DNA from 2 places in the Vibrio nomapromontoriensis genome. Region 2 is predicted to be linked to the other one. Evidence: predicted binding sites of a transcription regulator. Region 2 holds the regulator's gene; the other holds the start of a gene.
What was found. The regulator MetJ, encoded in region 2, represses methionine synthesis genes. The targets are predictions, from matches to a motif close to TTAGACNTNTANANGTCTAA.

Region 1: a site for MetJ is predicted at 8,440-8,459, ahead of metE (5-methyltetrahydropteroyltriglutamate--homocysteine S-methyltransferase). Genes of this name have one in related genera too.

What each region holds. Positions count from the first base shown of each region.
Region 1 covers NZ_JAKJSS010000014.1:128,323-143,239, forward strand. The annotation lists gene L4D05_RS18370 (dicarboxylate/amino acid:cation symporter) at 1-1,141, shown strand, start outside; gene L4D05_RS18375 (methyl-accepting chemotaxis protein) at 1,286-2,491, opposite strand; gene L4D05_RS18380 (hypothetical protein) at 2,915-3,583, shown strand; gene L4D05_RS18385 (septation protein A) at 3,946-4,518, shown strand; gene yciA (acyl-CoA thioester hydrolase YciA) at 4,607-5,008, shown strand; gene L4D05_RS18395 (YciI family protein) at 5,196-5,492, shown strand; gene L4D05_RS18400 (GspS/AspS pilotin family protein) at 5,497-5,937, shown strand; gene metE (5-methyltetrahydropteroyltriglutamate--homocysteine S-methyltransferase) at 6,041-8,320, opposite strand; gene metR (HTH-type transcriptional regulator MetR) at 8,514-9,425, shown strand; gene L4D05_RS18415 (ArnT family glycosyltransferase) at 9,599-11,092, opposite strand; gene L4D05_RS18420 (hypothetical protein) at 11,344-12,300, opposite strand; gene L4D05_RS18425 (aldolase/citrate lyase/malate synthase family protein) at 12,543-13,112, opposite strand; gene L4D05_RS18430 (radical SAM protein) at 13,418-14,302, opposite strand; gene L4D05_RS18435 (SMP-30/gluconolactonase/LRE family protein) at 14,531-14,917, shown strand, end outside.
Region 2 covers NZ_JAKJSS010000017.1:54,837-69,753, reverse strand. The annotation lists gene L4D05_RS20235 (bifunctional aspartate kinase/homoserine dehydrogenase II) at 82-2,508, opposite strand; gene L4D05_RS20230 (O-succinylhomoserine (thiol)-lyase) at 2,517-3,686, opposite strand; gene metJ (met regulon transcriptional regulator MetJ) at 3,936-4,256, shown strand; gene L4D05_RS20220 (malic enzyme-like NAD(P)-binding protein) at 4,425-5,687, opposite strand; gene rpmE (50S ribosomal protein L31) at 6,041-6,256, opposite strand; gene priA (primosomal protein N') at 6,537-8,738, shown strand; gene cytR (DNA-binding transcriptional regulator CytR) at 9,080-10,087, shown strand; gene L4D05_RS20200 (SPOR domain-containing protein) at 10,171-10,722, shown strand; gene hslV (ATP-dependent protease subunit HslV) at 10,967-11,500, shown strand; gene hslU (ATP-dependent protease ATPase subunit HslU) at 11,546-12,880, shown strand; gene L4D05_RS20185 (1,4-dihydroxy-2-naphthoate polyprenyltransferase) at 13,060-13,989, shown strand; gene rraA (ribonuclease E activity regulator RraA) at 14,069-14,584, shown strand; gene L4D05_RS20175 (nucleotide sugar dehydrogenase) at 14,742-14,917, opposite strand, start outside.

The DNA.
Region 1 (14,917 bases), on a different contig from region 2:
GCCGCTCGGTACCATTTTCATCAATTTAATTAAAATGCTCGTTATTCCACTGGTTGCGGTAGCACTTATTTCTGGTGCGGCTGGACTAGGTAACAGTAGTAACGCAGGCAAAGTTGGCGCGACGACGCTAGCATTTTTTGGCCTGACTTCAGCACTCGCTGTTGCACTGGCTCTATTCATGGGTGAAATCTTCGAACCGGGTGTCAACATCGACACAGCTGGTATCGAGGGCATGTTCTCTACTGAATACGCTTCAAAAGGTGATCTACCTTCTTTCTGGGCCACCCTAACCGGCATGATCCCAACCAACGTTTTCCAATCACTGAATGAAGCAAACATCCTGCAAATTCTCGTTTTCTGCCTGTTCTTCGGTATTGGTTTATCAAAACTTGAAGTATCAAAGCGCGATCCTCTTCTTAACGGCGTAAATTCAATTGTTGATGTCATGGTTTGGATGATCAACAAAGTGATGATCATTGCTCCAATTGGCGTATTTGGTCTAATGGCTGAAGCCGTTGGTACGTTTGGTTTTGGCGCATTGATGGTCGTGTTCAAACTGTTTGTGGTTTACACCGCCGCGATTTTGATTTTTGGCTTTGTGGTTTACCCGCTACTTATTCAAGTGTTCACCAAAACGTCAGCTAAGAAATTCCTTGGCGCAATGAAAAAGCCTCAAGCGGTTGCCCTATCGACAGCATCTTCAATGGCAACACTTCCTGTAACAATGGAAACATGTGAAAAAGAGCTAGGTGTTCGTAACTCAACAGCCTCTTTCGTTCTACCGCTAGGTGCAACGATTAACATGTCTGGTAACGCAATCTATTATGGCTTGGTTGCTATTTTCTTTGCTCAGCTGTTCAACATTGATTTATCAATGGGCGCGTATGTGGCAATCATCGTGACATCAACTCTTGGTGCAGTAGGTCAAGCAGGTGTTCCAGGTCCTTCGTTCCTAGTGGTTGCCGTGTTGCTTGCAGCAGGCATTCCAATCGAAGGTCTACCGCTTCTGTTCGCTCTTGACCGTATCTTCGATATGATCCGTACCGCGCTTAACATCACAGGTGATGCGGCATGTGCAGTCATTGTTGATGCGCTTGTAGAAGAAGAAACAGAAATAGAATTACAAAAGCAAAACGCATAATTGCTCACATGAGCCAGTGCTAGTGCTGCCTATTGTCATTTATCCGTAATCCAAAGCCGATCTTCTAAAGATCGGCTTTTTTACCGCTTATTAGAACCCTATATCGAGGATCGCTGTATCAGCCCGCCAGAGAAAGGTACCACACTAGACTCGAGCTATGACCCTATCCATGGTCGTTGATAGCGTCAGTAACGCATTTTTGTATTCCACACTTTGCTGGATGTTATTCATACAGTCCTGCAACTTAGTTTTTGACAAGCTAAGCCGCTGTGCATTGTCGTTGGTTAACCCAGATAACTGCTCCGACTGACCTTTTACCTCTCGACCAAAATGTATCAACTGCTCTATATCATCAGAAATACCGACAAACCTCGCTTCCGATTCACGACAACTTGACATCAAGTTCGCTATCTTGTCATTACTCTTTGCTATTCGCGCTTGTAATCCGTCTGACACGTGCATCAATTCTTGATTCATATCTTTAATATCCAACACTGAATGACGGGATGTTTCTGACAACTCACGAACTTGTTCGGCAACCACAGAAAACCCTCGCCCAAACTCTCCCGCTCTCGCCGCTTCGATAGCGGCATTAAGTGCTAATAAATTGGTTTGCTCTGAAATTTTTTCAATTAACGCGACCGACTGAGTGGCCTTATTGACAGCAGCGCTCATCTGCTGGCTCGCAGTAGATACCGCTTTAGCGTCTGCCGCTAATCCTTGTACGCTATCCGCTATAGTTGAAATATTATGCCTCACCACTTGTATACTGCTTGATAACGACTCAATAGACACAAGCGCCGTAGAAGCACTACTGGTATTACATTCAGCGGTCTGCGTCATTAACCCGATTTCCCTACGAGTTCGATCGACGTGTTCATCCTGACTGATTACATTCTTCAAGGTATCAGCAGATAAAATATCCAACTGATTGGAGACATCTCTTAGTTCATCAACCGCAAAGGACATGTCTTTTAGCAATGTCACCAGCTTGTCGAGCGTTGCATCTGTCGCTTCACCAATTTGTCCAAACTCGTCAGAACCAGAAAAGCCAATCCGTGCATCAATGCTTCCAGAATTCACGTCATGCATGACTTGTTTAACATGATCTAATAGAGGCAAAATGCTATTTTTTATTGCCCATGCTAATAGAGATATGACCAGCATCGAAAGCAGTAATATTGCGATAAACACCTGCTCATTGAACGTCAAGTTGTCAGTGCTGACTACCACCGCTACCCCAACGCCCCCTAGAGCTAAATTCGCTAATATACTGGGTAGCAATAGCTTCCAGTCCATACTCACATTCATCAACACTCTGTCGATAATCCCTACCTTCACTACGTCCATTCTATGCCTCCTGCAAATACACCCCATCAATTGTAGATATATAGCACAACAATTGTATACAAATTAATTAATTTTTGTGAACAACACTCAGTATCATCGAAGGTAGTAATTCGAGATATCCCTTTACCGACCGAAATTTATATCAGCGCTTTGAAAATGGGTTTATTACGTGGCATGGGTCGCAGATAGCGATGAAAACCATAGAAAACCTATTACTACCCGAGGGGAGATATGTAAAAACCACTTAAAAATTAAGGGGTTATTGTAACTTTAATTCTGTTTTTTTATTCAATTAACTCGTGTAATTGCTACTCTTCAACTATGGTTAGGTCATAATACTTATGCCTCATGATCTGGCTTACTAAGAGATCTAAAGGAACATACCGTCAACAGAGAAACTACGAAAAGGACGTCGAGGATAATATGGGAAAGATTATTTTTTACATGCCAACCCCAACAACAGATGGTAGAGCGTGGCTAGAATACGGTGACTATCAAGACGAACATGGCACCTATGCCACCAGCCCAACAAGACGTAAGAACCATCGTTGGATTCAGTATTTATGGACAGTAAAGCAAAAAGAAGCCATACAGGTTTGGTATCAACCTGGCGTCAAAATTCCAGAGTTGATGAATATTGCTAATGACGACCAAATTTATATCCGAGGCCATGGTTTCCCAGGAAAAGAAAGTATTTCAATGGCAAAAAGCTGGGGAACCACCGTCGGGCACCGATATGTTGTCGATAGGTTAAAAGAAAATGGTCTTCCAAAAACCTTCTCTGGAAAAATTAAATGCTATAACTGCAACAGCGCATCGTGGTTTGATGGCAAACGCAGCTTTGCACAAGCCTTAGCGGATTACATGTATGGCTGGGGTTATAACAAATGTACGTACTATGGCTACCGTGGAAAGCTTGATTCTTATTATAAAGACGGCTTAGCCGGGCTTCACAAATACGTCAGAGCCAATGGCGGTGATACCGATGGAGTCTGCAGAGCCAGTGATGCTCGGGTACAAATCAAGCCACAAGACCTTCACCCGCCACAATACGCCACAATTTCTGGACTGAAAAAACCCATCGCAGAGTAACGTGTTTAAGCGAGTATATTCAATGCAAGGTTGTCACGAACCGCCTTGCATTGCTGTTTACTTTCATTACTATTTGCTCGCATGGCTACTCACTGTCAAATTAGCCTTTAATTTCGCGGTATCTGTTACCTAACGACGTTATTTGTTACTCACCTAAATTATTACGGCACACTTTGTTACCCATCCCATTATTTACACTTTGTCTATAAAACAAGCGTCTAGAACCCGTTTACCGCTTACCTTTCCTCTTACAATGCAAGGACGGAAGGAATAGTATTGTTTCTAATTGTCTCTAATGGTTTTGTATTCTTAAAGTTTTGGTTACACTGTCGTCAATTATTACTGCAAGGTTTGCAAGAAACATGAAGCAACTTATTGATTTTATTCCCCTGATTATTTTCTTTGTGCTGTATAAAATGCAGGACATCTATGTCGCAACAGGCGCACTCATCGCTGCGACAGCAGTACAAATTGTCTTAACCTACTTCCTTTATAAAAAAGTAGAAAAGATGCAGGTCATCACCTTTCTAATGGTCGCCGTATTTGGTGGCATGACTATTTTCTTACATGATGACAATTTCATTAAATGGAAAGTCACCATCGTGTACACTATTTTTGCAATTGGTCTCGCAGTAAGCCATGCCATTGGCCGTAGCGCTATTAAAGGCATGCTGGGCAAAGAAATCACCTTACCCGATCACGTCTGGGCGAAGGTGACTTGGGCTTGGGTAGCGTTTTTCTCGTTTTGTGCTGGCCTAAACGTTTATGTCGCTTATGAGTTTCCACTCGATGTATGGGTGAACTTTAAAGTCTTTGGTCTATTAGCTGCCACGCTCGGCTTTACGGTCGTAACCGGTGTCTACATCTACAAATACATGCCAAAAGACGAAGACGGTAAACCAACCAAAAGTGAGAATGAAGATCACATGTCTTGATTCGCTGTGCGGATTTTGTATACTCCGCACCATATCTGAATTGCAGCGACCTTAGGGTCGCTGTTTTGCTTTTTGGAAGCTTATCATCATGACAAATACAATTACGACCACTCCTAAAGGTCAATTAATCATCCGTACGCTGGCTATGCCGGAAAATACTAATGCAAACGGCGATATTTTCGGTGGCTGGATCATGTCTCAACTCGACTTAGCAGGCGGTATTCTTGCAAAAGAAATCTCTCACGGTCGAATCGCTACAGTTTCGGTTTCTGGTATCACATTTAAGCACCCTGTAAAAGTGGGTGACGTAGTGTGCTGCTACGGCGAATGTACTAAAATCGGTAATACGTCGATGTCTATAAACCTTGAAGTCTGGGTTAAGCCTGTGACAACAGAAGGTGTTGGTGAGCGCTATCAAGTCTGTGAAGGGACGTTTCATTACGTTGCCATTGATGGAAATGGGAGACCACGTCCAATTAATCCAAATTAAGCATCAGTGGACGATGACTTTTACGCTAAAAAGTGACATCGTATAGCCATAGGTATCGTGCGCGTTATTTTTCTCTGTACGTTAGCAATAGCCAAGTTACGTTTCCGTCGTCAAAGAGCGGAACGACCCATCGCTAACGATATAACCGCACCATTTGTCACGACTTAATGATTTGAAGGAACCAAATATGTGGTATGTCATTTTTTCTCAAGACGTAGAAAACTCACTTGAGAAACGTATGAGTGTTCGTCCTCAGCATCTCGCCAGGCTACAACAACTTCAAGATGAAGGACGCCTGTTAACCGCAGGGCCAATGCCTGCTATTGATAGCGATAACCCTGGCGATGCAGGTTTTACCGGTTCAACCGTCATTGCAGAGTTTAACTCTTTAGCAGATGCACAAGCATGGGCGGATAGCGACCCTTATATTGATGCTGGCGTTTATCATAGCGTTATCGTAAAACCTTTTAAAAAAGTATTCTAATATCATGAAATCTCTTTTGAAAAGTCGCGTTATTTGGTTGTCACTTGCTGCCATTACCTCACTTGCTGGCTGTTCAAGCAAAGGTGACGATGAGCAGCGTCAGCTGGAAATGCTCGCGCAAAGCCGAGCCAGTATTTTATCTTCTGGTTTACCGATCGAGCATGGTCCTCTTTCCATCATGAAAGCGTCTGCCAGTAAAGGTACCGTAGAAATCATGATGTTATACAATACAGATGCGAGAGGGGCAAAGCCCATTGATGAAGTCTTGCATAACAGCATGAACTTTTATTGTACCGATAGAGAAGTAAAAGCGAATCTCGACTTAGGGCTGACCTATCGCATCATGATGCGCAATACTCGCGGACAGATGATGGTCGACCAAATGGTGACGAAGCAGTATTGTGACCAGCCGTCAAAATCAGCGGCTCAACCCGCAACAAAATAATACTACGCACTCAATTACTATTAAGTTCGACACAAAAAAATGGCTTGCAGATGCAAGCCATTTTCAGTTTGATGACATGAACTTCATCGCTAGTGTATTGCTGCTACGCGAGTGTCGTTCGTAAACGTTTTGCCGCTTCAACCAAGTGCTTCAACGAGGTCTCTGTCTCCTGCCAGTTTCGAGTTTTCAAACCACAATCCGGGTTCACCCATAAGCGCTCTACCGGAATACGTGTCGCCGCTTTTTCAATCAGCTGCTCAATCCATTCCACATCAGGTACGTTGGGTGAATGAATATCGTAGACGCCCGGCCCAATTTCATTCGGATAGTTAAATGCTTCAAACGCATTAAGCAATTCCATGTTCGAACGAGATGTCTCTATGGTAATGACATCGGCATCCAATGCGGCTACCGAATCAATAATTTCATTGAATTCGCTATAACACATATGAGTGTGGATTTGAGTTTCAGGTTTAGCACTGGCTGCTGAAACTTTAAACGCATTTACCGCCCAGTTTAAATATTCTGCATGATCTCTGGTTTTTAGCGGCAACCCCTCACGAATAGCAGGTTCATCAATTTGAATGATATTAATACCAGCCGATTGCAGATCGGATACTTCATCTTGCAAAGCAAACGCTAACTGATTGGTAATGGTTTCTCTTGTCACATCTTCACGCGGGAAGGTCCAACATAAGATGGTAACAGGGCCTGTCAGCATCCCTTTCATCGGTTTTTCAGTTAACGATTGAGCATAGCAGGTCCAATCTACGGTCATCGGTGCTTCACGCTCAATATCGGCAACAACAATCGCCGGTTTTACACAGCGAGAGCCGTAGCTTTGTACCCAACCAAATTGCGTGGTTTGAAAGCCTGACAGGTTTTCTGCGAAGTACTCCACCATATCGTTACGTTCGGCTTCGCCATGAACCAACACGTCTAAGCCAATCTCCTCTTGGCGCTTCACGGTATCTTGAATAAACCCTTGGATTGCTTCTTTGTATTGCGCTTGGGTAATATCACCACGCTTAAACGCAGCTCGAGTTTGTCTTACTTCGCTGGTTTGCGGGAATGAGCCAATCGTCGTCGTCGGCAACAATGGCAGTTTAAGCACTTCTTTTTGGTGATGAGCTCGCTCTGCGTACACAGCACTACGGTTAGCATCGTTCGCATTCAAGCCAGCGAGTCTCTGCTGTACACTGGCCTTATTGACCCAAGTAGAAAGCTCACGGTCAATAATCGGTTGACTGTACTGAGCACAATATTCAACCGCTTTTTCATCGCCTTCAAGCGCTCTAGATAACCAACTGACTTCGGAAACTTTTTGTTTAGCAAAAGCAAACCAGTTTTTCGTTTCGTCAGATAATTTAGTCTCAAGATCTAAATCTACCGGGCTGTGTAACAAAGAACACGAGGTTGCTACCCAAAGGCGCTCGCCTAGTTGCAGTTTCGCATCACGTAGAGCACTCAACTTACTATGAAGGTTAGCACGCCAAACATTACGCCCATTGATCACACCAGCAGATAGCACCCATTGACTTGGCAGTGCTTTCACGACGTCATCAAGTTGCTCAGGCGCTGCCGCTAAATCAATATGTAGGCCATCAACATCCAGCTCGGTAATGGTTGGTAATACATCAACAATAGAATCAAAATAAGTAGTGAGTAGCACCTTTACATCGCTTCTAATAACTTGATATACCAATTTAAAGCTATCTAGCCATTTCGACTCAAGCTCAAGTGCCAATATAGGCTCATCAATTTGTACCCATTCCACACCCAACTTTTCAAATTTGGTGAAAATAGCTTGGTAAGCGGTAAGCAGTCTTGGCAGCAGAGCTAATCGGTCAAAGCCCTCTTCCACTTCTTTACCAAGGTACAAATAACTCAACGGCCCAAGCAATACTGGCTTAACATTATGGCCTTGCTGCTTCGCTTCACTAATCTCATCAAATAACTGAGTCCAGCTCAATTCAAACTTATCATCGGCAGTGAATTCCGGCACGATGTAATGATAGTTAGTATTAAACCATTTGGTCATGTCTGATGCGGCTTCACCTGAGCACCCACAACTGGCTTGTGACTGCCCTCTACCAACGCGAAATAGCGTATCAAGATCAGGGAAGCCGCGTTGATGGCGCTTAGGGACATGACCCAACAACAAGCTTGTTCCGAGTACATGGTCATACCAAGCGAAATCGCCAGCAGTGGTAAACGACAATGCATTATCTTGCTGAAGTACCCAGTTCTTTTTGCGAATACCAGACGCCACCTGTTGCAGTGCTTTTACGTCTGTCTCACCTTTCCAGTACTGTTCAAGTGCAAATTTCAGCTCGCGTTTCTCGCCAACTCGTGGGTAACCCAAAATATGTGTTGTTGTCATGGTGATATTCCTTATTAAGCAGTCCAGATGTCTAAACTATCCCGCACCATTCAATATAAAACAACTCCAATTAATTCACCTTGGTTATGAATTATTTTCAACATCTTTAGTAATGAGTTATAGCCGTCTAGACGTTTACTTAAGGAAGAATTCGCGTTAAGTTAGTCCTCAGGGATAAAGATTAGGGACAGTCATGATAGAGCTTAAGCATCTAAAAACATTAGCAACATTGCGAGACACGGGGTCGCTTACTGCGACAGCAACCTCACTACACCTGACTCAGTCGGCACTCTCCCATCAACTTAAAGATCTAGAAACACGGATTAGTGCACCGCTGTTTATTCGAAAAACTCGCCCAGTAAAATTTACCTCAGAAGGCGAGATTTTGTTAAAGCTCGCCAATGAAATTTTGCCTCGATTCGCGCAAGCAGAAGGCGAGTTGGCGGGATTAAGAGAAGACATACATGGTCGTCTTCACATGGCTATCGACTGCCATTCTTGTTTTCAATGGCTCATGCCTGCACTCAAAGAATATCAACTTGCTTGGCCACACGTGGAGTTGGATTTCTCTTCCGGTTTTGGCTTTGAGCCTCTACCCGCATTAGTCGCTGGCGAACTCGACCTTGTTATTACCTCCGATATCCAACCGCGATCAGAAGTGCACTACGAAGCCTTGTTCGATTTTGAAATGCGCTTAGTGACATCAATTTCACACCCTCTAGCCGAGAAAGATCGCATTGAACCCAATGACATTACCGACCAAACGTTGCTCACTTACCCAGTGCAAAAGCAGCGTCTCGACATTGTGAAGCACTTCCTTACCCCCGCAGGAGTGGAACCACAGCGATGGAAACAAGCAGACAATACCTTAATGCTAATTCAAATGGTCTCTGCTGGTCTTGGTGTTGCAGCGCTACCGAATTGGGCGGTGAGCGAATTCTCAAGACAAGGGTTAATTACCAGTAAACCACTCGGAGAAGGACTCTGGCGAAGGCTGTATGCTGCAGTTAGGCACAGCGAAAAGGACAAGCATTACCTGCAAGCATTTTTCTCCACCGCTAGACAGCAATGTCAACAACACCTGGAAGGGATTCGCGTCGCATAAGGCGAGCACCTACTAACGATCTCACGCCTTAGAAACATCTGCTAATGCGCATACGTTGATTACACACGCTGAACAAAGTTAACGAGTAATAGTACATACCCACAGACATAAAAATGGCTCGTTAGTTAAACGAGCCATTTCTTATCTTCTGTAACTTTTCAATTAGCGTCTATTTATTGAGGCTTGACCACGCCGATACAGATTGGCTCTTCTGGCTCTTGTGGTGAATCTTGAAATATCACTTCTTTTTGAACATCTACGCTAAACTGGGGCCACTCATTCGTGAACCGAGAAAACGCACCATCATGGCAACCTTGCCCGGCATAGCCTAGTAGCAATACACCTTGCGCACGGATTTTGTCTGCGGTGATGTGACGGTTATAAACATTCGGCAGCGTATCGTTATTCCATTGATTCGTCATTTTTGGGTGAGGTGCGATATAAAACGTCAGCCATTCAGAAAGCTCACTGCCACCCACTAACGTAAGCTCTGCGTCGGTATTTTCATCCCAATACTGCTTCGCTTGATTGCTCAGTGTCTTAATACCAATAAAGTCTTGCCCAGCATTCTTCACGTTAAAAATCATCACCGATGCATAACCAGTAATAATCACCAACGCCATAACAGACAGCACTTTAAACGCACCGCGCAGTTGACCGTGGATTTGCGTTGACAGATAAGCCACTAAAACAGCAGGAGCAGGCATAAAGAATGGGTGCAACCACTCGACTAATCGTCCACCTTTATGGAAGGTAAACCAACCCATAATCACAATGAGCGGCGCGAGTAGAACAAACGTGTTTAGCCATACTTTTTCTGGAATGGAAGATCTAAAGCGAAACGCATTCTTGCCTAGCAATCCTGCAAGGAGAATAAAAGGATAAAACACGGAAAGCAGCGCCAACCAACTACCTGGGCTTAACTGTGCCGATACTTGCCCACTCACCCACTTAAGTGAAGAGAAGTTATTAGCAAACAGCCAAAAAAAGTTTGGCAGTACCAGAGCAATAAATGCCGCAATGCCCGCGTAAAACATTGGTTGTTTCCATGCTTTGCGGACACTTGGCACTGCTAAGCTCACAATAAACACCATGGCTACAGGCGCGAAAGTGGTGTACTTCGCCATTGCAGAACAACCCGCAAGGATACCAAATGGAACCCACCACTTTGGATTCTCATACACCGCTTTGGTAAACATCAACAATAACCATGACCAAGAGCCAAACAACAAGTAATTGTCGTTATATGGGATTGCCTCAAAGTTAATGACACCAGAAAGGTTCAGCGTTAATAGCCCCAACCATGCTAGAGCGACAGAATCGGTTAGTTTGTACGCCAAACGGTAACAACCGAGCATACCTAAGGCAATCACACTGAAATGACCAACATACCAAAACGCCGAGGCAAACTCTGTTGAAGGAGACACTAGAAGAACACGAGCAAAAAATCCAACAAACCAAGGGTTATTTGGGCTACCCCACTCACCGTTACTGGCCCAATTTAAGGCTTCAATCGCATCATAAGGTACGGCTGGGTCAAGTTGATAAGAGACAAATGCCCATGCAACGGCATAGATAAAGCACCAGATGCCGGCCATTCGGTGTGAACGCTCTACCTCTTCGGCGCTTACGCCTTCTCGATCAAAACTTAAAATTGTTGTTAGCATTGGTTGAACTGACTCCCCGATACCTTTCATATCGCTGTTAACGTTTTTGGCTGTGAACTTTACGCAAAATAAACTCGAGACTAAACGGTGTTACGTCAATTCTCTGTAAATATCAATGCGATATATAAGCCACTAAAATATAGACGCAAATATTATAAAAAACACAAATAAAAGGCAGGTCTTTACGTGTATGGATTTGTCATGAGGTAAAGCTCAGCAATGACGTGAACACAAACGGATTGTCTATCTACTCAGCAAGCAGAGGTCTCAAGGGCCAATTGAGACCAAACTAACTGGTTGGGATCTGAATGATTAACCCAGGATTTATCCTCACGCGCTTCTAAATAACACTGAATACCATCAAATAATTGAAACGCTCTTGGCCCACCTAAGTGCTCATGTTCCTCAAAGAAGCGGTCTTCAAAGTGCGACAACTGATGAAGGTTCGCTATCGATCGGTTCATCATCCATGCGATTGCTTCAGCTTCAACCATGATGTTGTTGAGCCTCACTGTCTGAATAGTACTGACATCCACGCAATTCAGCTGCGTGTTTGACCGCTTTTGGGCTTGGTCCGTTTCTCGACGTTGTTGCTCAACCTCACATAACAATTGGCCTCTTAGTTTTTGTGTCGGCCTTGGATTTAATCGCGCAATTCGTAAACAGTATTCAAACTGCTCCTTACCTAGAATATCAAATAGACCAGTAAGCAGCGCTTCATCCACTCCCTCTGATTTCACATAGAAAGCCAAGGCTGACTTGACATTTAAAAACCGAGTGCCTTGAAATTCAAAAAAGAAAGTATCATCACACGACTCCACTGCAGTGCCATCTACCGTCAGCATCCAGCCCTGAAAATCGACCCTTTCGCGCGCAATTTCATACATTTTCCATGCGCTTGCTCTAAAACCTTCAAAAATCGCGCCTTCTAGTTGCGACTGCTCCAGCTCTTCCTTGGTCCAATTTACACCGATACCAAGATGTTTCGCATACTTATTAAGAAGACGATCCTTTATATGCAAACGAAGCGGCCAAATCGTCATCGTTACTTTTTTATCGGTAAAAGAAGCGCACTCAGTACAAGTGGGCAACTCAATTCCGCCACTGATGGACAGAGGGCATCGTAACGTCCCACTGCTGGGCTCGCCACAAAACCAACATTGGTATCGTGATTCAAAAGGTATATCGATGGGAAAATAATCAGCCACGTTATTGGATCCTGAGCAGTAAATACGAAGTGCAAAGTACAGGGGACTACGAATAAGTGCGAGAATACAGGAAGGTGACTAGGCATGTCGATTCGGCTGGCGGATTTAGCGATATATTTAGCTATCTGGAGAAGTTATGCACGAAGCCGCGCTGGCGACGTAGCATTAAAGGTCTAAACAATGAGCCAGAGAAGACACTTCTCTGGCTCATTGTTAAATTATATTACCGATAGATTAGTGCATTAAAAAGAAAACGCAAAACCTAGTGCATAGTCATCACCGTTTTTCGCAGTGTATTCTTTATCTTCATTACTCGTTTTTGGGCGACACTTTTCATCCCCCTTCACCAAACTTACCCAATGGCGAAGGCCCGTCCCATTGTACCCTTCTGCTTGTCCAAATGTTGTACAGGTTTCAAGCTGAATATCTTCAATAGTGACAAACTCAAGACATCCTGTACCTTTACGACGGCCCATTGTTACTTCTACATGCGTCCCACTTTCATCACGAAGTAAAATGGAGTCCGGCGCGCATTTATCACCGGTATAAGCGACAAAGCGTTTAGCATGCTTAAGGCCACAGTGCTGGCCATTTTTGAAATAAGCCTGTACATGACGGTAGTTAATTTCGTAGCTCACCACATCTTCATGAGAGCCATTATCTAGCGGGAATAAGGTATCAAGAAGTTGTTTCGCCATTTTTTGCTTTTGCGTCAGCTCATTAGATTTGACCATTTCCACGGCAAACACAGCTTCTGCGATAAAATTATGTGTGTGATGTTGTTCTGTTTTATCGAATGTCTGCATATTCATAGTCTATTCCTTCAAAGCTAATGGATAAAAACTTAAGCAAATCCCCTAAACGTTGGTGCTAATTCGTCATCGTTATTGCTTGTTAAGTAGCATAGCGCTTTTTTGACAACAATTTCACAACGAAATTTTTACACTGTCAATTTTACAAAACCACTCTGTAAAAAACACACCATGACCAACAAAAATATGAGCATTAATACTTAGTATTCAAAAGGTTATAACCTTTCCCACCCCTATTATGACAAACGCCGTTTTTATACAAGTTTGTGAAATTGTCAAAATCAACGAGTAACATTGGCCCTAGTTCATAAGCCTCGCTGCCATTCCTGACGCAGTGGAATCTGCTCTGGATGGTTAATAGCCAACTCGACTTTTTGCAACAACGCTTGCTTATCTCGGCCTAAAATGCCTTTCAATACTAGGTAATTAGACGCATGATCAGAGCGGAAAATTGTCTTTTCCAGCTGTAAGTTTTCTAACAAACAACGAATTTCAGCGAACAACTCTGGTTGCGTCAACTGACGAAACTCACCATTAAATGCCGTGGCGACACGTTCTTCGCCGAATGGAAAGGATACAACCAAGGTAGATAAGTAATCTGGTTGAGCTGCATTCATTAATTTCGCCGAGTTCAATGCATGTTGTTTACTCAGAGTAGGACCACCAAGTCCATTCAAGATCATCACCGAACTTTTCATTCCGGCGGCTTTAATTTTATTAAGTGCCGCAAGCGAAGAGTCAAAGCTCTCGCCCTTTTGCACTCTCTTTAATACTTCGTCATCACCACTTTCACAGCCGATATACATTAAGCTAAGCCCAAGCTGGTGCAGCTCGGCCAACTGTTCTGTTGTTTTATTGGTTAGGTTGCGTGGTAAACAGTAACTGGAAATTCGCTGAACATGAGGCAAGTATTGGTTGATGAGCATACAAATCTCTTGCAGGCGACGAAAAGGTAATGTCATGGCATCACCATCAGCCAGAAATACCCGGTGAACTCGCGCGCCTGATTTTGCGATCACCTGTAACTCTTGCGCTATTTCTTCAAGTTTTTTCGGTCTGAATTTTTTCTGGGGCTGGGTGTACATATCACAAAATGTACATCGATTGTGGCTGCATCCATTCGTCACTTGAAGTATCAACGATTTCCACTCTGAAGGCGGTCTAAATACAGGTTCGATATAATTAAGCATAGGGCGGTTCTCATTCCGTTAGCGCGCTGGTTGGCATCTATCGTACTTTCTATTGGCAAAATAACAAACTGCGGCTAATCACCCTAACTCTAATCGACAAAGCAAAATAACATCATTCTCGCCATTGCTCTGTTCTGCGCTGCTTCACAAACTCTCCTATCAAATTTTCACTCACAACATAATAAATCTATATTGATACAAATAGTATCGATATATGGGTAATTAAATATGCATGCGGTAGAAAATGTTGTGACAAAGATCGGAGAATCCCCGATATGGAAACCAGACACTAATAGTGTGGTATGGGTAGAAGCAGCAGGACAGGAGATCTACGAATACTCGCTAAGCACAAGGACACTGAATACGGTGACAACCCCATTTGATATCACTGCCATCGCACGTTGCGATGACAATGGATGGGTCTGCGCAAGCAAACAGGGACTATTTTATTGCTCAGTGAATTTCGATACATTCACCCCTCTCTCAGACCCTTGCTTCGATACTGCTCACCTCCATCTTAACGACGCTGTCACCTCACCAACGGGTGCCTTATGGTTTGGCTCCATGAATCACACTCATCTTGAAGCACCAGATGGCAAGCTCTATCAACTAACA
Region 2 (14,917 bases):
AGAAGTAGCACAATTAATTTAGAAACAGCAACAATCAATTTAGGAGAAGCAACTCCCTATTGAGAAGCAGCAACACCGGATTTAGAAGAAACTCGATATTAAATTTAAGTCCGACTGAATCGCTCCCGCCGTCACTTCTCGTCCTGCGCCAGGACCTCGAATCACTAATGGGTTATCTTTATACCACTTGCTTTCAATCGCAAAAATGTTGTCACACGGCAAAAGGTTAGCAAGCGCATGCTCTTTAGATAGCGCCTCAATGCCGACACGAGCCTTACCAAAGCGATCTAAGCGCGCCACATAGCGTAGCACCTTATCTTCTCTCTGTGCTTTGTCTAGACGCTCTTGAAGCAATTCGCTCAGTAACCCAGACTGCTCAAAGAAACCATCCAGTGTCAGCTCTTGTAGTGCCTCTGGAACTAAAGACTCAACCACAACACTATCGGGTTCAATATCCAAGCCCGACTCACGAGCCAAAATAACCAGTTTTCGCATCACATCAGAGCCATCTAAATCCGAGCGAGGATCGGGTTCAGTTAACCCCTGCTGCCACGCTAAGTCGACTAACTCAGCAAATGGCACGCTGCCATCAAATTGCTGGAACAACCAAGATAAGGTGCCAGAGAAAATTCCCGACAGCGCCACAATATCATCACCACTTTCGCGCAAATCACGCACGGTATGGTTAATAGGTAAACCCGCACCTACGGTGGCGTTATATAGCCAATGACGGCTAGTTTTCGCGAAAGCATCTTGCACGCGATGATAATCAGCACTTGGTGCTGAGCCCGCAACTTTGTTTGCAGAAATCAGATGAACGCCATGTTCTGCAATGGATACGTATTTTTGTGCCAGTACTGGACTCGCCGTCACATCCAGTACGACGGCTTCATCATAACCATGCAGTGCGGCAATTTGCTTGAGCCAGCGATCGCCTTCATGGGCTATCGCTTCATCTTTATAACGCTCGAGCACGGTAAGTTCATCCAGACCGTTTTCATCAAACCAATAGCTTTGACTGTCGACCACCGCCACGAGATCAAAGCTCATGCCGCGACGTTTTTCGAGTTCAGGTTTTTGCTGCTTGAAAAGCTCTAACCATGAAGAACCGATATTACCTTTACCACATAAGGCAACGGCAACACGCTTCTGAGCTTGAAAGAGTTGAGTATGAACCGATTTCACCATCGGCATCACATCGGATCGACGCAGTACAGCCGCTAAACTCAGGCCTGAATCCGCTTCACAGAAAAATTCCACCGGAGCGTGTTTCAACTGTTGGTAAAAGCCAAAGCAATGATTGGCATTTTTCGTCACACCAGCGCCAACCGCCGCAAGCATGGCAAAGCCTTCTTTCAGCTTAATTTCCGCTTCAATCGCCAAATCTTGCAATTCATTGAGCGTCCCTGAGGCAATCTCTGGGGTGTACGCTAGACGCAAACGCGATTGGTCGGCCTGCGCTTCAAAGGCTAACGGTTCGAGTTGCGCTCGCTTTAAGCCATTTAATACTTCCGCTTTGGCACGTTCGAAATCATGACCGTTACCAAATGACAACTCTATGAGTAGCACTTCTTCTAATGAAGTAATAATTTTGGCACCGCGACCTGATGCCAAAACACGCTCAATTCGCGTGGATCCAGATTCAGGTAAATAACTGCAACGTAAGTTCAGATCCATGGTGCTTTGCGCCACAGGTTGAAGGGTACGGCTGTGCAATACTGGCGCCGCTAGACGCGCCAATTCGCTCGCTTCATCTAGTCGTAATAACGGCAACAAACACGCATCAGACACCACTCGAGGGTCAGCACTGTAGACACCAGCCACGTCACTCCAAATAGTCACGCTCGCCACTTCCGCTAACGCACCAATCACGGTCGCCGAATAATCCGAGCCATTGCGACCCAGTAACACCGTTTCGCCATCACTGTTTTGTGCCATAAAGCCAGTAATCACCACTCGGTGATGCGCATGCTGAGCTAAAACACTTTTGATCAGTGGATAGGATTGAGCGCGATCCACCTCAGGCTGAGCGCCAAATTCAGCACGCAAAAATGCGCGGGCATCTTGCGCTACGGCAGGTAAATCATGTTGTCGCAACAATGCAGCTAGCAATCGAGAGGACCACACTTCGCCATGACCTAACACGGCGGCTTTCTGAGCTTCGGTTAATGGCGCAACTTGTTCACCTAGTGCACTAAATTCATCCGCTAGCTGGGCGCGTAATGCCTCGGCATCTTCACCTTCAATCAACGCCTCAACCAACTCCAATTGAAATTGTCGTAACGCTTGGAGATGTTCATGAGCCACGCGACCGTCTTTGTTTAACGCGTCTAAAAAGTCGATTAAACGGTTAGTGGTTTTTCCTGCGGCCGACACCACAATAAGGTCATCAGAGTGAGAATAATCTTTTAGAATCGATACCACACGGCGATAGCACTCAGGATCAGCAAGACTGCTGCCACCAAATTTATGTAATTGCTTCGTTGTTGGTACGTTAGTATTACTCATTGCCGTCGTTACCCTTCAAACGTTCTTGCTTTATCAAAAGCCTGTTGTAAGTCTTCAATTAAATCTTGCGCATCTTCTAAGCCTACAGACAAACGTAACAATTGTTGTGACACGCCCGCCTCTGCAAGCGCTTCTTCACCCATTGCGCGGTGGGTCATAGAAGCAGGGTGACAAATCAAACTTTCCACGCCGCCCAATGACTCGGCAAGAGAAAATAGCTCAAGTTGACCAACAAAGTACTTGAGTTGCTCAAAGCTACCGGCAAATTCAAAGCTCAACATAGAGCCAAAGCCCGATTGCTGCTTTTTAGCAATCTCGTGACCTGGGTGCTCGGGTAGGCTTGGATGATAAATAACTTTCACCAAGGCTTCATTTTGCAAATAATCGAGAATCACTTGTGAGCTCTCTTCATGAACACGCATACGCGCGCCTAAAGTACGAATGCCACGTAGCGTCATGTAACTATCAAACGGTGTACCCGTGGCACCGATGCAGTTGCCCCACCACGCCAACTCTTCGGCATGCTCTTCGGTTTTGGTGATCACCACACCGCCAATCACATCTGAGTGGCCATTGATATACTTGGTGGTTGAATGAATAACAAAGTCTGCGCCCAACTCTAAAGGCTTTTGGTATACCGGTGTCAAAAAGGTGTTATCAACGGCCACCAGCGCGCCAACTTGTTTGGCTTTTTCACATACTCGAGCAATATCCACCACGCGAACTAGCGGGTTAGAGGGGGTTTCAAGTAAAATAAGCGTCGGCTTTTTAGCGATCGCCGCATCTAATGCCGCCTCATCACCTTGATCGACAAATTGAACCTTGAAATCGCCTTTTTGAGCGCGAGTATTAAATAAACGATAAGAGCCGCCATAACAGTCATGTGGCGCGATAATAAGATCGTCAGGCCCAAGAAATGCCGATGCCCACAAATTCAATGCGGATGTCCCACAATTGGTCACCACCGCCCCTTTGCCTGATTCCAACTCAAATAATGCTTGCTCTAGCAAACCACGGTTGGGGTTACCAGAACGGGTATAATCGTACTTAGGCACGTCGCCGAAAGCAGGAAAGCCATAATTGGTAGAAAGGTAGATAGGGGGTACGACAGCGTGGTGTTGAGTATCTGACTCGATACCCGTTCGTACCGCGATGGTCGCTGGCTTCCGATTGCTCATAGAAACATCCTTTATTAACGCGCGCAAAGTGAAGACTAAATAGGGTTTTCATCATGCTTGAACCGACAGGGAAAAGCATCAATCTTTGAAAAAATTAACAGTCCGTTAAACTAAGCCCCACTTTACTGCCCATTTTGTGAGACGTCAACACTTCTAGACGTCTATATGTCTTTGCTTATGGCAGTAAATGCCGCTAAAATTGCACCTTTCTTATTAAACAAATTTACGATCAATAAACGAAGGTGTGCAATGGCAGATTGGAATGGCGAATACATTAGCCCTTACGCGGAGCACGGCAAGAAAAGTGAGCAGGTTAAGAAGATCACGGTATCCATTCCGTTAAAAGTGCTAAAGATATTGACGGATGAAAGAACTCGCCGCCAAATCAATAACCTACGCCATGCTACCAATAGCGAATTATTGTGTGAAGCGTTTTTGCATGCCTATACCGGTCAGCCACTACCGACCGATGAAGACTTGAGAAAAGACCGCCCAGATGATATCCCTACGGAAGTAAAAGCGATGATGACGGCGATGGGAATTGAGTTCGAAGCGTTTGATGAAGAATAAAATCTAGAAACTGGGTCCTGGGTCCTGGGTCCTGGGTCCTGGGAAAAATAAAAAAACGTTGACCGACAGGGCAACGTTTTTTTTGAAGCATATTCCAGGAACTAGGTACCTTTTTTCCCAAAAGCCCTAATATCCCCAAAACCCTACTATCTCCAAAGTCTCAACGACCTACTCAGTCATATAATTTTCAGGCATTTCAATTCTTGCCACGCCGGACTCTACTGCCGCGACCGCGACTGCTCTTGCTACTCGTGGTAACAAACGTGGATCCATTGGTTTTGGAATGATGTAATCTTTGCTAAATGACAACGCCGAGACACCAGCCGCATCCAATACTTCTTGAGGTACAGGCTCTTTGGCGATTTGACGAATAGCCTCAACAGCAGCAAGTTTCATCGCATCATTAATTTCGCTGGCTCGTACATCTAGTGCGCCACGGAAAATGAACGGGAAACACAATACGTTATTGACTTGGTTCGGGTAGTCCGAGCGCCCGGTACCCATAATGAGATCATCACGAACTTCATGGGCAAGTTCTGGTTTAATTTCAGGATCTGGGTTTGAACATGCAAAGACCACTGGCTTTTCTGCCATGAGTGTCAATGCTTCTGGAGGAAGTAGATCAGGCCCCGATACACCAAGGAAAAGATCAGCACCTTCAATCACATCTTCAAGAGTACGCTTATCCGTGTTATTCGCGAACATCTGCTTATATTCGTTTAAACCTTCACGGCGCGTGTGAATCACACCTTTACGATCCAGCATGTAGATCTTTTCACGCATCGCACCACATTTGATCAACAGCTCCATACACGCCGTCGCGGCAGCGCCTGCACCCAAACATACGATCGTAGCGTCACTTAGCTCTTTGCCTTGCAGCTCAATCGCATTCAGCATACCAGCCGCAGTTACAATCGCCGTTCCATGTTGATCGTCATGGAAAACAGGCACGTCACAACGCTCAATCAAGCGACGTTCAATTTCAAAACAATCTGGCGCTTTAATGTCTTCTAGGTTGATACCACCAAAGGTGTCTGAAATATTCGCTACCGTATCCACAAACTCATCTATTGTGCGATGCTTCACTTCAATATCAATAGAATCTAACCCAGCAAAACGCTTAAAGAGTAACGCCTTACCTTCCATCACCGGTTTCGAAGCAAGCGGGCCCAAGTTACCTAACCCTAAAATCGCGGTACCATTTGAAATCACGGCGACCATATTGCCCTTCGCCGTGTATTTATACACATTTTCCGCGTTTTGCGCGATTTCTCGTACCGGCTCAGCCACACCAGGGCTGTAGGCGAGAGCAAGATCCTTGGCAGAATCTGCGGGAGTCGTTAGAGCGATTTCAATTTTCCCAGGGGTTGGGTAGGCATGATAATCCAGAGCTTGTTGGCGGAATTCATCGATTTGGTGGTCATCGGACATGGTATGTGATCCTGCTTTTTCGAGTATGAAAGACTGAGTGTGATGGTTTCTTGTTTTAGTATAACCCGCTTAATAAGCGTATTTCGCTCGCCTAAAAGGGGGACAAGCGCGCGCATGTTATGTTCAGTGCGTCGCAACTTTAACCAATCATACTACGCTAGTTATCAGCAGTTTTGAACGGATACATCGGTATTTATACTAGTGGTCAGTCAAGCTATAACAACACGCTATACATTAAAGGGGGATAACGAGGGGATGGGACAAGCTAAGGGAAAAAAGAAGCAACAAAGATAAATAACAGAAACAAAAAAGGACGCCGAAGCGCCCTTTTTATATCTACGTAAGTAAAATAATTACTTGCTAGATAGTGCGCCGAAACGCTTGTTGAAGCGATCAACACGACCACCAGTATCAACGATACGTTGCTTACCAGTGTAGAATGGGTGACATTTGTCACATACGTCTAGGTGAATTGAATCTTTCGCTAGCGTAGAGTTGAACTCAAATGTATTGCCGCAAGAACAAGTTGCTGTTACAGCTTTGTATTCTGGGTGGATACCAACTTTCATGGGAAACCTCAAATTTAGGCCGTGTCGCTATCCGAATCTTTGCCGGACACCACACGTAGTGAAAAAAATACCTGTGTTACCGCTTTTTACACTCAAAGGTGCAAATAAGCCATACCATCAAGGCGCAGTATAGTAATGAATAGTCGAGATTGAATCAACTAAAATTGCCACTTTTTTCGCCACCTTTAGGTGGCTTCATTCAGTTTATTCAATTAACTGTTTATCGAACCCAACATAGCTAGGTAGAATAGTCCTCTATTTTATCAATACCGATTTTACTATGCGCCCAAACGTTGCTCGTGTCGCACTGCCCGTGCCACTAGATAAACAGTTCGACTACATTGTTCCTACTCACCTCTTTCCAGTGGTGGGAGGGCGCGTATCTGTGCCGTTTGGACGTCAAACACTCGTCGGTATTGTGACTCAGTTCAGTCATCAGTCGGACTTTCCCATTGACCAACTCAAGCCGATAAAAGCCGCGCTTGATAGCCGTCCGATTTGGTCACAATCTTTATACGAACTTATTACTTGGTGCAGCCTTTATTACCAGCACCCATTAGGCGATACGTTACACAACGCTCTACCGGCGGCGCTGAGAAAAGGCAAACCCGCTGAATTTGCCACCACCGTTGAGTGGCAGTTGACAGAAGCGGGCAAAAATCAATTAATGCATGGTTTTGGCCGAGCCGTTAAACAAGCCAAAGCGATGCATTTTCTAGAAAGTGGCCCCTGTTCGCATCAAGCGCTATTAGATAATGACATCGGCAGCACAGTGCTAAAAACACTAGATGAGAAAGGTTGGGTTCGCTCTCATGAAAAACAGGCGCCAACGCTCAAGTGGCCAAGCGACTTAACCAATACTCCGCCCGATCTTCGACTCAATGAAGAACAAGCCATCGCGATTGCCTCGGTAAACAGCCAAACCGAATTTGGCTGCTACTTACTAGAAGGCGTGACAGGCTCTGGGAAAACGGAAGTCTATCTAAATATGATCAAGCCCGTGCTTGAACGCGGGCAACAAGCTCTCGTACTGGTACCAGAAATTGGCTTAACGCCACAAACGATAAACCGCTTTCGTAAGCGTTTTAATGTGCCCGTAGAAGTCATCCATTCAGGGCTTAATGATACCGAACGCTTAAATGCTTGGCTCAGCGCCAGAGATAAAGTCGCGGGTATTGTTATCGGCACACGCTCGGCATTACTCACGCCCTTTGCGGATCTTGGTATCATTATTGTTGATGAAGAACATGACACCTCTTATAAGCAGCAGGACAGCCTACGCTACCATGCCCGCGATGTGGCGGTTATGCGTGCCAACAAAGCACAGATCCCGATTGTTCTTGGCTCTGCAACCCCGTCATTAGAAACGCTGCAAAATGCGTTAAGTGGTAAATACCACCACTTAGTATTGAGTCAACGTGCAGGGCTTGCGGTTCCCACCACTAATAAAGTAATCGATGTAAAAGGTCAGTATTTAGAAAGCGGGCTTTCCGCACCGTTGATTGCGCAATTGCGTCGCCATTTAAACGCTGGCAATCAAGTAATGCTGTTTCTCAATAGACGAGGCTTTAGCCCGGCTTTAATGTGCCATGAGTGTGGCTGGATCGCCGAATGCAAACGCTGTGATGCCTATTACACCTATCATCAGGCCAGCAATGAAATTCGTTGTCACCATTGCGGCTCCCAACACCCCGTTATCCACCAATGCCAAGGCTGCGGCTCGCATCAACTGGTTACAGTCGGTGTAGGCACTGAACAATTGGAATCTCAACTCGGCGAGCTGTTTCCTGAATACAAAACCATTCGAATTGATAGAGACAGTACGCGCCGAAAAGGCAGCCTTGAAGCAGCGCTAGATGCGATAAAGAAAAACGAATACCAAATCCTTATTGGTACGCAAATGCTGGCCAAAGGACACCACTTCCCCAACGTCACGCTCGTTGCGTTACTTGATGTAGACGGATCACTTTATAGCAGCGACTTTCGCGCGTCAGAGCGCTTAGCACAGCTATTTATTCAAGTGGCTGGACGAGCTGGGCGCGCCAGCAAACCAGGAGAAGTCTTACTGCAGACCCACCACCCCGATCACCCTTTACTGCAGTCATTACTCAACAAGGACTACCGACACTTTGCCGATACCGTTCTGCAAGAAAGAAAACAGGCACACCTGCCACCATTTAGCTTCCTTACGTTAATCCGTTGTGAAGCCAATAACCCCGCAGATGTGGAGACGTTTCTACGTCAGGTTCGCTACTCCCTTGAAGCGCATCCACTGTTTGATAATAGCTGCCTGGTACTGGGTCCAACCCCAGCCCCTATCGCCAAACGAGCGGGTAAGTCACGGTGGCAACTGATTTTGCAGGTACCGTCACGTAGCGTGATGCAAAACATCATTTCCAGTGCGAAGCCGGTGATCTCTCAATTACCATTAGCGAAAAAAGTGCGCTGGTCGATGGATATCGAGCCGCAAGACCTTAGCTAGACCATCGCAAACGTTTACTTTTAAAAATATCACCAGCTTTAGATGTGATACACTTCACAACTATGATGCAATTTCTGTTAAATGGACCGTAACTTTTTGTTTGGAAATGAATAATTTCCATTAATGCGTCATGATAATCAAGACCTGTTTATTCGCTTTGTTTATCCTAGCCATCCTAGTTAATTGACGACAATTCGTTGATTAAAAACTCAGTAAAATGGCATAACAAGAAAGATAACTTGAATAGCAAAGTGATGGCGAAAACCGCCAAAAAGTGCACTGAAAAGCAATCAGTGAAATAGGTATTTCATTAAATTAGCAAAACATGAGGAAAGTATTGTATGGCGACAATGAAGGATGTTGCCCAGCTTGCAGGGGTTTCTACCGCCACCGTTTCACGTGCACTAATGAACCCTGAAAAGGTCTCATCAAGTACGAGAAAGCGAGTGGAAGAGGCGGTATTAGAAGCTGGATATTCACCAAACTCCCTAGCTCGAAACCTGCGTCGTAACGAATCGAAAACCATCGTCACTATTGTACCTGATATATGCGACCCGTATTTTTCAGAGATCATCCGTGGTATTGAAGATGCAGCAATCGAGCATGGCTATTTAGTGCTATTGGGCGACAGTGGACAATCGCAAAAACGCGAAAACTCCTTTGTTAATTTGGTGTTCACCAAGCAAGCTGATGGCATGCTATTGCTCGGAACGGATCTTCCATTTGACATTAGTAAGCCAGAGCAAAAAAACCTCCCTCCCATTGTGATGGCGTGCGAATTTGCGCCTGAACTGGAGTTGCCAACGGTTCACATTGACAACCTGACGTCCGCTTTTGAGGCGGTGAACTACTTATCGCAACTGGGCCACAAGCGTATTGCGCAAATATCTGGACCCGACACCGCATTTTTGTGTCGTTTCCGACAACAAGGTTACCAACAGGCTCTGCGTCGCGCAGGCGTGCCAATGAACCCTTCTTACACCGTAAAAGGGGACTTTACCTTTGAAGCGGGCGCCAAGTCTGTTCGCACGTTATTAGCACTACCCGAGCCACCCACCGCTATTTTCTGTCACAACGACATTATGGCCATTGGCGCAATGCAAGAAGCCAAAAAGCTTGGCTTGCGCGTCCCGCAAGACTTATCCTTTGTCGGCTTTGATGATATTCAGTTCGCTCAATACTGCGATCCACCACTGACGACCATTTCACAGCCTAGATATGAAATTGGCCGTCAAGCCATGTATACCATGCTAGAAGTACTGCAAGGTGTAGACGTTAGAGCAGGCTCTCGCCTACTGGATACCGAACTTGTGATACGCGACAGTGCGGCTCCTCCAAGAATCATCTAACCAACCATTTGCTGACTTGCAAGTTGACCTCGTGGTATTTACCATGAGGTCAGTTATTTACTTCCACATTAGAAGTGTCATCAGTGGCAAACCGAGATTACGTTAGACGAGGCAAAGGTGCGAATACTGGCCGTCGTCCTGCAAAAAAGAAACCATCCGGCAAAAAACCATGGCGTAGCGGACTGCTTGCTATTGTTTTGACGTGCGGATTTGGCTACGGCTTATACCTGCTAAACCAAGATCCCGAGCCGGAAAAACCAACACCACCCGCGAAAACGGTCAGCAAGCCTAAAGCAAAGCAGGCCAAGCCTATCCCGCCTCCGCCTGAAGAGAAGTGGGATTACGTTGATACCCTGCCAAAGCGTGAAGTGGAAGTGAAAGCAAAAGAGCAAGTCGTCTCAGCTATCCCTTACATCATGCAGTGCGGCGCGTACAAAACTATGGCGCAAGCTGACGCTCGTAAATTGGATATCGCCTTCCAAGGTCTCTCTAGTAAGATCAGAAAGAAAGAGAACAGCAGTTGGTACCGCGTTGTTCTTGGGCCATACAAGCTCAAACGCGATGCCGAGCGAGATAAGCACAAATTACAACGCGCTAAGATAGAGCCGTGCGCGATTTGGAAAGAAACGCAGTAGGTATTGGGGAAGAGCGGTGCCTAGGTTCTAGGTTCTAGGTTCTAGGTTCTAAAAGGTTGTACTCTGAAGACTATTCTAGCCAACTAGTTGGCGCGGGCTTTAAACACGCGCTATCTAGGAACTAGGCACCGCTCTTCCCTCGCTCTTTTCCCTTTCCCCCACCTCTTCCCTTGAAATTCATTTCGCTCGTCCGCATATCCATTTCATACTGGAAATAAAATCTAAAATTTATGAGGCATACACCGTGACTACTATTGTATCTGTACGTCGAAATAACAAAGTTGTGATTGCTGGTGATGGACAAGTGTCCCTTGGCAATACTGTAATGAAAGGCAATGCCCGTAAAGTTCGCCGCCTCTACAACGACAAAGTTCTTGCTGGCTTTGCTGGCAGCACTGCGGATGCCTTCACGCTATTTGAGCGCTTTGAAAGCAAGCTGCAAATGCACCAAGGTCATCTCACTAAGGCCGCAGTAGAACTCGCCAAAGATTGGCGTAGCGATCGCGCCTTACGTAAATTAGAAGCGTTATTGGCAGTAGCCGATGAAACCGCCTCACTTATCATCACCGGTAACGGCGATGTAGTTCAACCAGAAAATGACCTTATTGCTATCGGCTCTGGTGGTAACTTTGCTCAAGCCTCAGCGATGGCTTTGCTTGAAAACACCGATCTTGATGCTCGCGAAATCGCAGAGAAGTCGCTCAAAATAGCGGGTGACATTTGCGTATTCACTAACCACAACCACACTATTGAAGAACTAGAAAGCGGCGAAAAGTAACGCCATAAAAACAAAGATAGTGTCCAATATTTGTAAGGAATAATGATGTCTGAAATGACCCCTCGTGAAATTGTTCACGAACTTAACCGCCATATTATTGGTCAAGATAACGCAAAGCGCTCAGTAGCGATTGCACTACGTAACCGCTGGCGTCGTATGCAGCTTGAAGAAAGTCTGCGTGTTGAAGTATCTCCAAAAAACATTCTGATGATCGGTCCTACCGGTGTCGGTAAAACCGAAATTGCTCGCCGTCTTGCAAAATTAGCCAACGCGCCTTTTATCAAAGTAGAAGCCACGAAATTTACCGAAGTGGGTTACGTGGGTAAGGAAGTCGAAACCATCATCCGCGACTTAACCGATGTGGCCATTAAGATGACTCATCAGCAGGCAATGGAAAAAGTGACATTCCGCGCTGAAGAACAAGCTGAAGAGCGCATTCTTGACGCCCTACTACCACCAGCACGCGATGCTTGGGGACAGAACGAACAACAAGACAACACAGCTTCCAATACTCGCCAAACGTTCCGTAAAAAACTGCGCGAAGGTAAGCTCGACGACAAAGAAATTGAAATTGATGTCGCAGCCTCGCAAATGGGCGTGGAAATCATGGCGCCTCCTGGTATGGAAGAAATGACCAACCAGCTACAGAGCATGTTCCAAAACCTAGGTGGTGATACCACTAAAAAGCGTAAGCTGAAAATCAAAGATGCCTTTAAAGCTCTAACTGAAGAAGAAGCGGCAAAACTGGTTAACCAAGAAGAACTGAAAGAACAATCCATCTATAACGTTGAAAACAATGGTATTGTTTTTATCGATGAGATCGACAAAATCTGTAAGCGCGGCGAAGCTTCAGGCCCTGACGTATCACGTGAAGGGGTGCAACGAGACCTGCTTCCACTCATTGAAGGCAGTACGGTGTCAACAAAACACGGCATGGTAAAAACGGACCATATCCTATTTATCACCTCGGGCGCATTCCAAGTGGCTAAGCCATCTGATCTGATCCCTGAGCTACAAGGCCGCTTGCCAATTCGTGTTGAACTTGAAGCACTAAGCAGCAACGACTTTAAACGTATCCTTACCGAGCCAAAAGCGTCGTTAACCGAGCAATATACCGCGCTAATGAAGACCGAAAACGTCGATGTTTCGTTTACCGAAGACGGCATCCAGCAAATTGCCGACGCGGCATGGAAAGTTAATGAAACCACAGAAAACATTGGTGCTCGCCGACTGCATACAGTAATGGAACGCTTAATGGATGAGATTTCATTCGATGCAACAGAAAAATCTGGCGCAAGCTTAGTCATTGACTCCGCTTACGTCACCTCACGCCTTGGCGAGTTTGTTGATGATGAAGATCTGAGCCGATTCATTCTTTAATCTCAAATATCGACCATGCGCACGGTATCTAAATTTATGTAGATCCCTGCAAGTGCAATAAATAAATGGAGTGAGGTTAACGGCATACTGTTAACCTCACTTTTTATTTGTCGCTGAGAATTTGGTGCTCTGCCAAAATTGCGTATACTCCTTTGTACGCGTATCAGAAATAAGCAATTATGAATAAATCAGTCCAAATCTGGCTCGATGCAGCCCGACCAAAAACACTGCCCCTCGCTTTGGTTTCCATCGTCACTGGCAGTACCCTCGCCTTTTCAACGGGTAGCATGTCTTGGAGTATCGCCTTACTGGCGCTCGTCACCGCCACCTTGTTGCAAATACTGTCGAACTTAGCCAACGACTATGGCGATGCTGTTAAAGGGACAGACAACGAAAATCGCTTAGGACCGGTGCGTGCGATTCAATCTGGTGAAGTGACACAGCAAGAGATGAAAAAAGCCATCATCTTTAATATTGTGCTCACGGTATTCGCCGGTCTTGGGCTCATCTTTCACGCCTTAGATTCACTGCAAAACATTCTCGCCTTTATCGCCCTTGGCGTACTGGCCATCATTGCTGCCATTGCTTATACCGTTGGCAATAAGCCCTATGGCTATGTCGGCCTTGGGGACATCTCTGTTTTTATCTTTTTTGGCTTGCTCGGCGTTTCTGGTACCTATTTTCTACACACAGGTCACATCGACTCGTTGTTAGCACTGCCAGCCATTGGCTGTGGGTTGCTCGCGGTCGCAGTGTTAAACGTCAATAATATGCGCGATATTGACAATGATAACGCATGTGGAAAGCGCACCGTGGCCGTTCGCTTGGGCGCACAACGAGCTAAGCGCTACCATACCTTGCTACTCAGCAGCGCCATCATTGCCTTTGCTCTGTATTTAATCGCCCAATCCCTGACACATTCTGCCCCGCTTTGGGTGATTCTGCCCTTTGCGCTGAGCGCTATCGTTGTTGGGCGCCATGCCAGTGCCGTATGGCGTGCCACTGAGCCTGCTCAGATCGCCCCCATGATGCCAGTCGTGGTAAAATGTTCACTTGTCACTAATATCTTGTTTTCTGGAATTGTTATAGCTCAAACTCTGATGACTTAATTGCGCCTTGTCATTGCATTGACTTAGTCACCCGATATACTCGAAACATACCCTTTGCTAACTGAACAGAAGAATCGCCATGGAATACAGTACTTCAGCACTATGTGATATCTACCTAGACCAAGTCGACGTGGTCGAACCTATGTTCAGCAATTTTGGCGGTCGTGCCTCCTTTGCTGGTCAAGTAACATCGGTAAAATGTTTTGAGGATAATGGCGTGATCCGCGACATCCTAGAGCAAGATGGCGTAGGTCGAATCCTATTAGTCGATGGCGGTGGTTCACTGCGTAAAGCACTCATTGATGCAGAAATTGCAGCGCTGGCGGAAGATAACGAGTGGGAAGGCATCATTGTCTATGGCTGCGTCCGTGAAGTCGATGAACTTGAAGAGATGAACCTTGGCATACAAGCCCTAGCGTCTATCCCTGTTGGTGCGGCGCAGAGCGAAATTGGCGAGATTGACGTACCAGTTAACTTTGGTGGGGTAACCTTCCTACCGGAAGATTATGTGTACGCAGATAACACGGGGATCATCCTGTCTCAAGAGCCGCTTGATGTAAATTTAGAGATAGACGAAAAAGACGCGGAAGAGTAAGCCGTAAAGCTAAGTACAAGCTGACAAGCTCCCTGCCTACGCAGAAATGATAAAAATTGAATCAAAAAAAACGAGAGCACATTGCTCTCGTTTTTTATATCAGTCGAAACTAGCCACTCATCTCTGTAGCAATAGCTAGTCGTCTCTTTAGCAATAACTAGTCGTTACCAAACAAGTCTCGCGTGTAAACCTTCTCAGCCACATCCTCAAGCTCTGGCAACATACGGTTAGAGATGATGACATCGGCCTCTTGCTTAAACGCCGCCACATCACGAATCACACGTGAATGGAAGAAATGATCTTCTTCTAACACCGGCTCGTAAACAATCACTT